Regions from separate parts of the Niveispirillum fermenti genome, predicted to be linked through region 3. Evidence: riboswitches for the same ligand, from Rfam matches in the RefSeq annotation. Region 3 holds a riboswitch; each other region holds the start of a gene.

Region 1 (3,403 bases), on a different replicon from region 3:
CAGGTACGCGGCGCAGTGGGCCAGCACCTGCGCCGCGGTCAGGTCTGCTCCGGCTTTCGGCACGATGAAGGCGGTGACGGCCTCGATCCAGCGCGCGTCGGGCAGGCCGACGACAGCCACCTCCGACACGTCGGGCAGGATGTAGATAGCTTCCTCCACCTCCCGCGAGGCGACATTCTCGCCACCCGTCTTGATCATGTCCTTCTTGCGGTCCACGACGGTGATGTAGCCCTCGGCATCCATCATGCCCAGGTCGCCGCTGTGGAACCAGCCGCCGGCGAAGGCTTCCGCCGTCCGTGCCGGGTCCCGCCAGTAGGCGGTCATCAGTTGCGGCGACCGGTGGACGATCTCTCCCACCTGGCCCGCGGGCAGGTCGTTCATGTCGTCATCCACGATGCGGGTCTCCACATGCAGCGTGGGCCGCCCGGCCGCCCCGGCCTTGCGCTCCTGATCCTCCGGCTGCAGCACGGCTGCCACGGGCGCAATCTCCGTCTGGCCATAGCAGTTCCACAGACGCACCCAGGGAAGGCGTTGCCGCAGTTCCTTCAGCACCTCCACCGGCATGATGGAGGCGCCGTAATAGCCATGGGTCAGGCTGGTCAGGCGGGCCGGATCGAACAAGGGTGACCGCAAAAGGGCTATCCACACCGTCGGCGGCGCGAAGAAGGAAGTGATGGCATGCTTTTCGATCAGCGGCAGCACGATGTCGGGCGTGGGGGCCGCGGCGATGATGTTGCGCGCGCCCACCTGCAATGCCGGCCCCAGGAAGGCATCCAACTGTGCGCAATGGAACAGGGGCAGCACATGCAGGGCAACGGCGTCCGCGGTCCAGCCGCAGTCGGCGACGCAGCTCTGATACTGCCATATCACGGCTTCATGGCTCAGCATCGCGCCCTTGGGCCGGGATTCGGTGCCGCTGGTATAGATGATCTGGACGATGGAGCGCGCATCGATGCAGGCCGGGTCCGGCCGGGGAGCGCCCGTGCCCAACAGGCCCCGAAAATCGCGGGTTCCGTCGATCGGTTCCATCCCCACGTCGCCAAAGCCCCCCTCACCGGGAATGCCATAGCGCAGGGCCAGCCCCACCTTGTCCGCCGCGGCCAGCGCCGTGGCGGCACAACCGGCATCGGTGAACAGCACCGAACTGCGGCTATGATCCAGGATATAGGCGACGTCATCACTGTTCAGCATGAAGTTGACCGGCACCAGTACGGCGCCGGCCCGCGCCACGGCGAAGCGCAAGGCCGCGAACCAATGGCTGTTGCGCGACATCAACGCCACCCGGTCACCCGGAACGACCCCGGCGGCTGACAATCCGGAGGCCAGGTCATCCACCACATTGTCGAACTGCGCATAGGTCCAGTGATGTGCCCCGCATTCGATGGCGCGCTTGTCCGGAAAGCGCCGGACACTGCGTGCCAGCATGTCGCCCAGCGTCTGGCGCCGGCTGACCGCATCGAACATGCCGGCCGGCCGCAACAACTCGGCCTGTGCCGGTTCCAACGCCATCGGGACGGGTTCCCGCGATACAGGTTCCATGCCCTGTTCCTCCCATTCTTGCGTGCCACCTGGTTGATCGGCGGCATCATCGGATGGGAAGCTGTATATCGTATTATTTGATCCATGTGGAAAATTTTTATCGACTGAACTGCCTGCCCCGGCATCTGGGCGGGGGGCACCTGCGGCGGGCGCACTTGCCATCCTGCTGGCTCCTGTTCTAAAAGCGGGGCAGGAAGGGTTCCTTCCAGCATCCAGAGCCGGACATCGTCCGGCGCCAACCTGCCTGCCCGGGCAAGGTGGCGGCCCCCGACGGGGCGATGCGGCCGGTCAGCCGGCAACAAAGCGGGTGGTCTGTGCCTCCTGTCATGCCCCGTCGATCCGCCCGCCGGCCCCCGGTCAGGCCGCTTTTTGATCGTGGAGTGGACGATGGAAAATGACGCCTGTTTCAGCCCCGGTGACGAATGGCTGCGTGATCTGATTGCAGCACCGGGGGACCTCATCGTGCCCGCCAGCCCGCCTGACGGTGCGCATGGCGCCATTTTCACCGTACTGCATCGCAGCCGCGGCTTGTGGACACATGTCTACCGGGTGGAACGCCAGCCGGGACGCACGGGCGGTCTGGTCACCTTGTTGCGTGTGCTGGAAGGCAACTGCCTGGACATGGCCCTTGCAGGCATGCCAGCCGAAGGCAGTCACGCATGAAGACAACAATTTGCCTTCGCCGCCCGTCGCCGTTTCAGTCCACCTCGTTGCCGCGGGTCGGCAGGTCCTGCGCAACGATCAGCATGGCCAGACAGTTCCGGGTGCCCACCCGCCGCAACTGGTGGCGCAGATGCCCGTCGAAATGCACGGCATCGCCCTTTTCCAGCGATACGATACGGTCGGGAAAGACGACTTCCAGCGACCCTTCCAGCACGTAAAGAAATTCGTCCCCGGGATGGTCGGCATTCTGCGTGTGCCGGCCGTCGCCGGGTTCCAGCATGAAGACGCTGAGGCGGCGATGATCCCCGGCCGGCAGCACGGCGCGCAGGGCCGCACCCGGTCCCATGTCGGATGTATCGCTGATATCGACATGCGCGTCACGGCGGATAACGATGATGGAGTCGGCGTCGGTATTTTCCCCGAAAAGGTGCCCGACGGGAACGCTCAACGCCTCCGCGATTTTCAGCAGCGTGCCGACGGACGGTGATTTCTGCCCCCGCTCCACGCGCGACAGATACCCCTTGTCCAGTTCCGTGCGCTCCGCCAGTTCCGCCAGGGTCAATCCCTTGCGGCGGCGTGTCGTGCGAATGGAACTGGCGATGACATTGGCATCCGGCACCGGCATGGCGCCCCGGGCGGACGACTTCTTCTCCCTCATGACAATTTCCGTCCTGGCATTCCCTTATCGCGAACTGAATGCCTGATAAGCAACAAATTGTCCACTAAAACCAACCCATTGAAACCACTGGAGAACGGGCCGGGGAGTGCGTCCCCGGCCGGGGCGAAACCAAAGCTGTCCAGGAAGGACACGCCGCTCTGGATATATTGCCTGTCCGTCAGGTTCTTGCCGTAGAGCGCGATTTCCAGGTCACCATCCTGCAGACGCAACGCCGTGCGGGCATTCAGCAGGCCGTAGCCCGGCTGGGCGATGGAGACGGCATTCTGCGGATCGTACCGGACTTTGCAGCGGGGGCTCGTGACGGGTCCCCGGCCGTTTTGCACGCCTGTGCTTCGCGGGCGGCTTCCACCTAACCGCCCTGCAGGGCCTGGAACCGCGCATAGGCACCGGCCCTGACCAGCAATTCCTCGTGCGTGCCTTGTTCCACCACCTTGCCCTGGTCCATGACATAGATGCGGTCCGCATCGGCGATGGTGGAAAGCCGATGGGCGATGACCAGCGTCGTCCGGCCGGCCTGCAAGC
Region 2 (3,403 bases), on a different replicon from region 3:
GTGGCCTTCGCCACGACCGTCGCCGGGCCGCGCATGGCCAAGGACCAGAAGGCGCGGCTGAAGACCATCGGCCGCGACGTGCATTCGCTGGTCGAACATGCGGCCTTCCAGGCCATGCAGACGAATTTCCTGCTGGATGCCACGCTGGGCGTGATCAATATCCAGCAGACGAACATCATCAAGATTTTCTCCGTCGCGTCCGTGGCCTTTCTGCCGCCGACGCTGGTCGCCAGCATCTATGGCATGAACTTTCACCATATGCCCGAACTGGACTGGACGCTCGGCTATCCGCTGGCGCTGCTGCTGATGGTGCTGTCGGCGGTGGGGCCGCTCTGGTATTTCCGCAAGCGCGGCTGGCTGTAGGCTGGGCGCCCGCCCCCGCGCTCAACTCAGAACGCCGTCCTTGCGCCTGTCAGAGGACGCAATCATCCAGCGCATCGCGACGGACGATCGCCATGCGCTGCATCAGCGTGCCGGCCCGCGACGCGACATAGGGTCCGGGCGGGTCGGCCTTCCACTGGCGCGGGCTGGGCAGGATGGCGGCCAGCAGGGCGGCCTCGCGCGTCGTCAGCGCATCGGCCCCCTTGCCGAACCAGTGACGGGCCGCCGCCTCGGCGCCATAGACGCCCGGCGCCCATTCCACGATGTTCAGATAGACCTCCAGGATGCGCCGCTTGGACCAGAAGGTCTCCACCAGCAGCGTGAAGCCCAGTTCCACCCCCTTGCGCAGCCAGGAGCGGTCGGGCCACAGGAAGGCGTTCTTGGCGACCTGCTGGCTGATCGTGCTGCCGCCACGCAGGCGCCCGCCCGACTGGTTACGTTCCAGCGCCCGCTCGATGGCGTCCATGTCCAGGCCGCCATGGGCGCAGAACCGGCTGTCCTCCGCGGCGATGACGGCACGGACCAGATGGGGGCTGATCCGTTCCACGGGGCGCCATTCATGGTGCCATTCCTGGCCCTGGATGGCGCGGATGACCATCAGCGGCGTGCCCGGCACGGGAACGACCGCATAGGCCAGCACCCAGGTCACGCAGAAGCCGGCCAGCGCCAGCAGAACCACCCCCAGCCAGAGCGCGACCCTGCCGATCCTGCCGCGCCCGCTCTTCGCCATTGCCGCCAATGCCCGTTCCCCGCATGGTGCCGACCGCCACCGCAGCCTTCATTCGTTGAAGGCTGCCAAGCATAAGGTAAAAACCGGTCCGCCCCTTTCCAACCCGGAAGATGTGACGATGTACAAGCTTTACTGGAATCCCGGTATGGCCAACCTGGCCCCGCACATGGCGCTGGAGGCCATTGGCGTTCCCTATGAACTGATCCGCGTCGATACCGGTGCGGGCGAACAGCACAACGAAGCCTATCGCCGGCTGAACCCCACGGGCCGCATCCCGACCCTGGTCCATGACGACCAGCCCCTGTTCGAGACGGCGGCCATCCTGCTGCATCTGGCCGACCGGCACCCGGAAGCCGCGCTGATGCCGGCGCCGGGCACGCGGGACCGGGCCCTGGCCTATCAATGGCTGATCCATCTGACCAATACGGTGCAGGCGACATATCTGGCCTACTATTATCCCGAGCGCCAGGTGGCCGACCCCGCCCTGGCCGGCAGCGTCCGCCAGGCGGCCGAAACCCGGCTGGGGGAGATGTTCGACCTGCTGGAGCAGGCCCTTGACGGTCGGGAATGGATGGTGGGCGAGGGGCCGACCATCGTGGATTTAATGCTGCTGATGATGATCCGCTGGGGCCGCAATTTCGCCCGCCCGCCGCGCAGCCTGCCCAACCTGGGCGTGCTTGCCGCCCGCATCGCCGCCCTGCCGCCCGTGCGCCGCGCGTTCGAACAGGAAGGGCTGGCCCAGCCCTGGTACTGAACCCGACCGGGGCGGATGACAGGGTTGGCGCCAGCGCCGGCCCGGCCGCAACCGGACGGCTTGACAAGCAGGGGCGGGAGGGATTTAACCAAGCCCACGTGGTGATTTGGTGACCGGATTGCAGACCACGTTAAAGAAACTGCTAAAAGGTCGATGCCATGAACCAGATGCCGGATACGGACGGGAACAGGGCCTCGATCGAACGGTCGGGGCCGCTGGAAGCCGGCCTTTAGGCAAGTCTGGAAGGAACATGGCGATGAGTGATCTGCCCGATGATGTGAACCCCGCGACCCTGCTGGTGCATGGCGGCACGCGCCGCAGCCAGTTCGAGGAGACGAGCGAGGCCATCTTCCTTACTTCGGGTTATGTTTATGGCAGTGCGGAGGCGGCCGAGGCGGCCTTTGCCAATGACGGATCGCGCTTCGTCTATTCCCGCTTCCGCAACCCCACGGTCGCCATGTTCGAGGACAGGCTGGCGCAGTATGAGGGGTATCCCCGCTGCTTTGCCACGGCGTCCGGCATGGCGGCCGTGCATGCCGCCGTCATCGGCCTGCTGAAGGCCGGTGACCGGCTGGTGGCCAGCCGCGCGCTGTTCGGCTCCTGTCTTTACATCGTGTCCGACATCGCCCGGCGGTTCGGGATCGAAAGCGTCATCATCGACGGCACGAAGCCGGAGGAATGGGAGAAAGCCCTGTCGGTGCCGACCGACCTTGTGTTCCTGGAAACCCCCAGCAACCCCTGCCTGGACGTGGTGGACCTGGAACATGTCGTGCCGCTGGCGCATAAGGCCGGGGCCCGCGTCGTCGTCGACAATGTGTTCGCCACGCCCGTTCTGCAGAAGCCGAACCGGTTCGGGGTCGATGTCGTCGTCTATTCGGCCACCAAGCATATCGATGGGCAGGGACGCTGCCTGGGCGGCGCCATCCTGTGTGACGACACGGTGGCGGCGCTGCTGGCGCCCTATCTGCGCCATACCGGCCCCGCCATGAGCCCGTTCAACGCCTGGACCCTGCTGAAGGGGCTGGAGACGCTGGAACTGCGGGTGAAGGCGCAGCAGGCCGCCGCCCTGAAGGTTGCCACGTTCCTGGAAGGGCACCCGGCCGTGGCGCGCGTGCTTTATGCCGGACTGGACAGCCACCCGCAGCGTGCATTGCTGCGGCGGCAGATGGCCGGTGGCAGCAACCTGATCTGCTTCCACCTGAAGCCCGCCGGCGGCGACGCCAAGGCGGCTGCCTTCGCCACCCTGAACGCGCTGCGGATCATCAAGATTTCCAACAATCTGGGCGACAGCAAAAGCCTGGCGACCCACCCCGCCACCACCACCCATCAGCGCCTGACGGTGGAGGAGAAGGAGACATTGGGCATCGGCCCCGGGACCATCCGCCTGTCGGTGGGCCTGGAAGACCCCGACGACCTGATCGCCGACCTGAAGCGCGGGCTGGATGGGCTGGTATAATACCAGCCCCGGGGATCAGAACTCACCGGGCCCCGGCGGATCAGCCGCGCCTTGCCTGGATCAGCATGGTGTCCAGCCGGAA
Region 3 (3,403 bases):
GAGGCACCAGCGATCCCGGCGCCAACGATCACGATGTCAAATGACTGCATGAAATCACCTCCCATTGCCGTCATGGTGAGAAATTGTGTCGTATAAGTCAAAGTTTTTTCTTAATTTTTCGCATAGTAATAAATGCGTGGAATTCTCTTGCTGTTTTGCCGTCACGGCCGACGGCCCCCCGGTAAACCTTTTGGTTTTGATCACCGCCCTCCATCGCCGGCGCTGCCATCCGGCAGCTTGGCGACAGCGCAGGAGCGGTGCTGTGGCAGTCAACGCCGTGCCAGCTTGTAATGCGTTCCACTCATCACAAGCTGGCATTACAGCAGACAGGCTTCTCGTTCCGCCACGACCCGCAGATCCCCGATCAGGGCCGTCACCCGTGCCGGGTCCGCATCCCATGCGAACATGAAACGGGCGGCACCGCCGATGAAGGTGTAGAAACGCCACCCCCGCTGCCGCAACCCCTCCAGCACCGGGGCCGGCGCCGTCACGAACACGGCATTGGCCTGCACCGGATAGGCTGTCTTAACCCCCTCCAGCCCGGCCACCGCCGTTGCCAGCCGTGAGGCGCATTCATTGGCGTGGCGGGCATTGTCCAGCCAGGCGCCGCTTTCCAGCATGCCGATCCACGGGGCGGCCAGGAAGCGCATCTTCGACGCCAACTGGCCCGCCTGCTTGCAGCGCCATTCGAAATCAAGCGCCAGATCGCGGTTGAAGAACAGGATCGCCTCGCCCACAGCCATGCCGTTCTTGGTACCGCCGAAGCAAAGCACATCCACCCCGGCCTTCCAGGTGATATCGGCCGGCGAACAATCCAGTGCCGCACAGGCATTGGCGAAGCGTGCGCCATCCATGTGCAGGCGCAGGCCCAGTTCGCGGCAGACCTGGGAAATGGCCTTGATCTCCGCGATGGAATAGACCAGCCCCGTTTCCGTCGGCTGGGTGATGGTGACGGCGCGCGGCTTGGGGAAATGGATGTCCGACCGGCCGGTGGCCAGCGTGCGCACGGCATTGGGTGTCAGCTTGCCGTCCGGCGTGGAGGCCACCAGCAGCTTGGACCCGTTGGAGAAGAATTCCGGCGCACCGCATTCATCGGTCTCCACATGGGCCGACGAGGAGCAGATGACGCTATGATAGGATTGGCAGAGGGCGGCCAGCGCCAGGGAATTGGCCGCCGTGCCGTTGAAGGCGAAAAACACCTCGCAATCGATGCCGAACAGCGTGCGGAAAGCGTCTGCTGCGCGGTCGGTCCATACATCGTCGCCATAGGCCGGCACATGGCCCTGGTTGGCCGCTTCCATCGCGGCCCAGGCCTGTGGACAGATGCCGGCATAATTGTCGCTGGCGAATTGCTGGGGAAATTGCTGCATGTCCGACGTCCCTTCCGGCTGGTGACTGCCTTCGAGTGACGTGACGACGCGCGTGGGCTTCCCGTTTTTTGCCGGTCCGGCCACATCCCTCCTTGTGGGAGGCACCACCTTGCCCGGGAGCAGGTTGGTGTCGGGCGTCGGCCCGACTCTCGATGCATGGACAGGTGATTAGCCGGGCCCCCCGCATTTGGCAAGCTGTGAATTTCTCCATGCTGGCATGCGCCTGAACGGGACATAAAGAGTCCTGATCAGGATCATTCCTCACATAGACGGCCGGTCATCATGCAGGGAGAGAAGCGACTGCATCAGTTCCTCATCCGCACTGGACATGATGCCCAGCACTTCCGCCTCCTCGCACCCTTCTGCCACCAGATAGGCATGGCCCATGGTGCTGTCGATATAGATGGATTGGCCCTGATCCAGGATGACAGGGTCATAAAATTCCGTATTCACCACCACACGCCCCTTCAGGACGAAAATGAACTCCTCCCCGGAATGGTGGACAAGCTGACCGAACTGTTTCGATGTCTTCGCCCTGATCTTGGTCAGGACCGGGATCATCCGCTTCCGGCGCAGCTCAGTACAGAGATAATAGTAATCGTAATTGTCGGTTTCGACCCGGATGGCACGTTCCAGATCCCCGAAGCTGCGCCGCGCCGTCACCGCGGCGGGTGACGGGTCGCCCACCGGCTCGGCAAACAGTTCCGACATGCGAAGGCCCAGCCGCCGGCTCAATTGCTGCAGCTTGTCATAGGTCAGGGTCAGCCGGTCATGCTCCACCTTCGACAGGGTGGAGACAGGAATTCCGCTTTTCTCGCTCATCTCCTTGAGAGTCCAGCCTTTGCGGGAACGAAGGCCGCGCAGCAGCGCACCGAGGGTGGGAAGAGCAGAGGACAAGTGCAGCTACTCCATTGACGAATTTTCCGATAAGGATCATATTGTCCCAATCAGGACATTAATGGCAACTTCGCCAGGCAATTCTATTGCCAGCCCGCCGAAAGGGCAATCAGGAACCAAAGGTCCGCCGCAACGGCGCCCCGAACAATGGTGATCGAGTAATGGCACGACTGAGCATGACGGTCGCGACCCAGCGGTTGCGTCTGGCCCAACCTTTCCGCATCTCCGGCTATGTGTTCGAGCATTCCGACGTCATCGTCGTGACCCTGTACGACGGCGAATATCAAGGCCGTGGAGAAGGAGGCGGCGTGTTCTTCCTGGGTGACGACATTACCCATATGACAAGCCAGTTGGCCGCTGCCCGTCCCGCCATCGAGGCCGGCGCCACGCGCGAGGAACTGCGCCGGATCCTGCCGCCGGGCGGCGCGCGCAATGCCGTGGATTGCGCGCTCTGGGAACTGGAGGCGGCACGCAGCGGCCGACCGGTCTGGCAATTGGCCGGGCAGACCGCGCCCAGGCCGCTGCGCACCACCTTCACGCTGGGCGCCGACACGCCGGAGGTGATGGCGCAGGGGGCCCGCAACTATGGTGATGCCCGGGCCATCAAGATCAAGCTGACCGGTGATCTGCCATTGGACATCGCGCGCGTCCAGGCCATCCGCGCCGCCAGGCCCGATGTCTGGCTCAGCGTCGATGGCAACCAGGGCTTCAGCATAGACCAGTTGGATCCGTTGGTTGCCGCCCTGCAGGGGGCCGGTGTCGCCCTGCTGGAACAGCCGCTGGCCCGCACCCGGGATGCCGACCTGGAAGGGTACAGTTCCCCTATCCCCATCGCAGGGGATGAGAGCATCATATCGCTTTGCGACATTGCCGGCGCAGTTGGCCGCTTCGATATCGTGACCATCAAGCTGGACAAATGCGGTGGCCTGACCGAAGGGCTGCTGATGGCGGAAGAGGCGCGGCGCCTGGGTCTTGGCGTCATGGTCGGCAACATGGTCGGCAGCAGTCTGGCCATGGCACCGGCCTTTGTGCTGGGCCAGCTTTGCGACATTGTCGATCTCGATTCACCCATCTTCCTTGCCCGCGACCGCACACCCGGCGCCGTCTATCAGGGCGGTGACATCCATATCGGCGAG

Evidence for each region. A riboswitch is a leader RNA that binds a small molecule or an ion and turns the genes downstream of it on or off. The one in region 3 is predicted to bind S-adenosylmethionine.
Region 1: it holds a riboswitch for S-adenosylmethionine, as region 3 does, so the genes downstream of both, ABC728_RS22970 (hypothetical protein) here and ABC728_RS03175 (threonine aldolase family protein) in region 3, are expected to answer to the same signal.
Region 2: it holds a riboswitch for S-adenosylmethionine, as region 3 does, so the genes downstream of both, metZ (O-succinylhomoserine sulfhydrylase) here and ABC728_RS03175 (threonine aldolase family protein) in region 3, are expected to answer to the same signal.

What each region holds. Positions count from the first base shown of each region.
Region 1 is NZ_CP156681.1:2,538,916-2,542,318, reverse strand. It holds gene ABC728_RS22975 (acyl-CoA synthetase) at 1-1,539, opposite strand, end outside; SAM-I-IV-variant riboswitch at 1,743-1,852, shown strand; gene ABC728_RS22970 (hypothetical protein) at 1,927-2,202, shown strand; gene ABC728_RS22965 (helix-turn-helix domain-containing protein) at 2,237-2,860, opposite strand; gene ABC728_RS22960 (hypothetical protein) at 2,857-3,204, opposite strand; gene ABC728_RS22955 (ABC transporter ATP-binding protein) at 3,231-3,403, opposite strand, start outside.
Region 2 is NZ_CP156681.1:354,403-357,805, reverse strand. It holds gene ABC728_RS13115 (magnesium transporter CorA family protein) at 1-363, shown strand, start outside; gene mtgA (monofunctional biosynthetic peptidoglycan transglycosylase) at 413-1,111, opposite strand; gene ABC728_RS13105 (glutathione S-transferase family protein) at 1,230-1,865, shown strand; SAM riboswitch at 1,954-2,031, shown strand; gene metZ (O-succinylhomoserine sulfhydrylase) at 2,116-3,321, shown strand; gene ABC728_RS13095 (class I SAM-dependent methyltransferase) at 3,362-3,403, opposite strand, start outside.
Region 3 is NZ_CP156678.1:837,887-841,289, reverse strand. It holds gene ABC728_RS03180 (NAD(P)/FAD-dependent oxidoreductase) at 1-50, opposite strand, end outside; gene ABC728_RS03175 (threonine aldolase family protein) at 318-1,370, opposite strand; SAM-I-IV-variant riboswitch at 1,425-1,531, opposite strand; gene ABC728_RS03170 (helix-turn-helix domain-containing protein) at 1,632-2,267, opposite strand; gene ABC728_RS03165 (dipeptide epimerase) at 2,429-3,403, shown strand, end outside.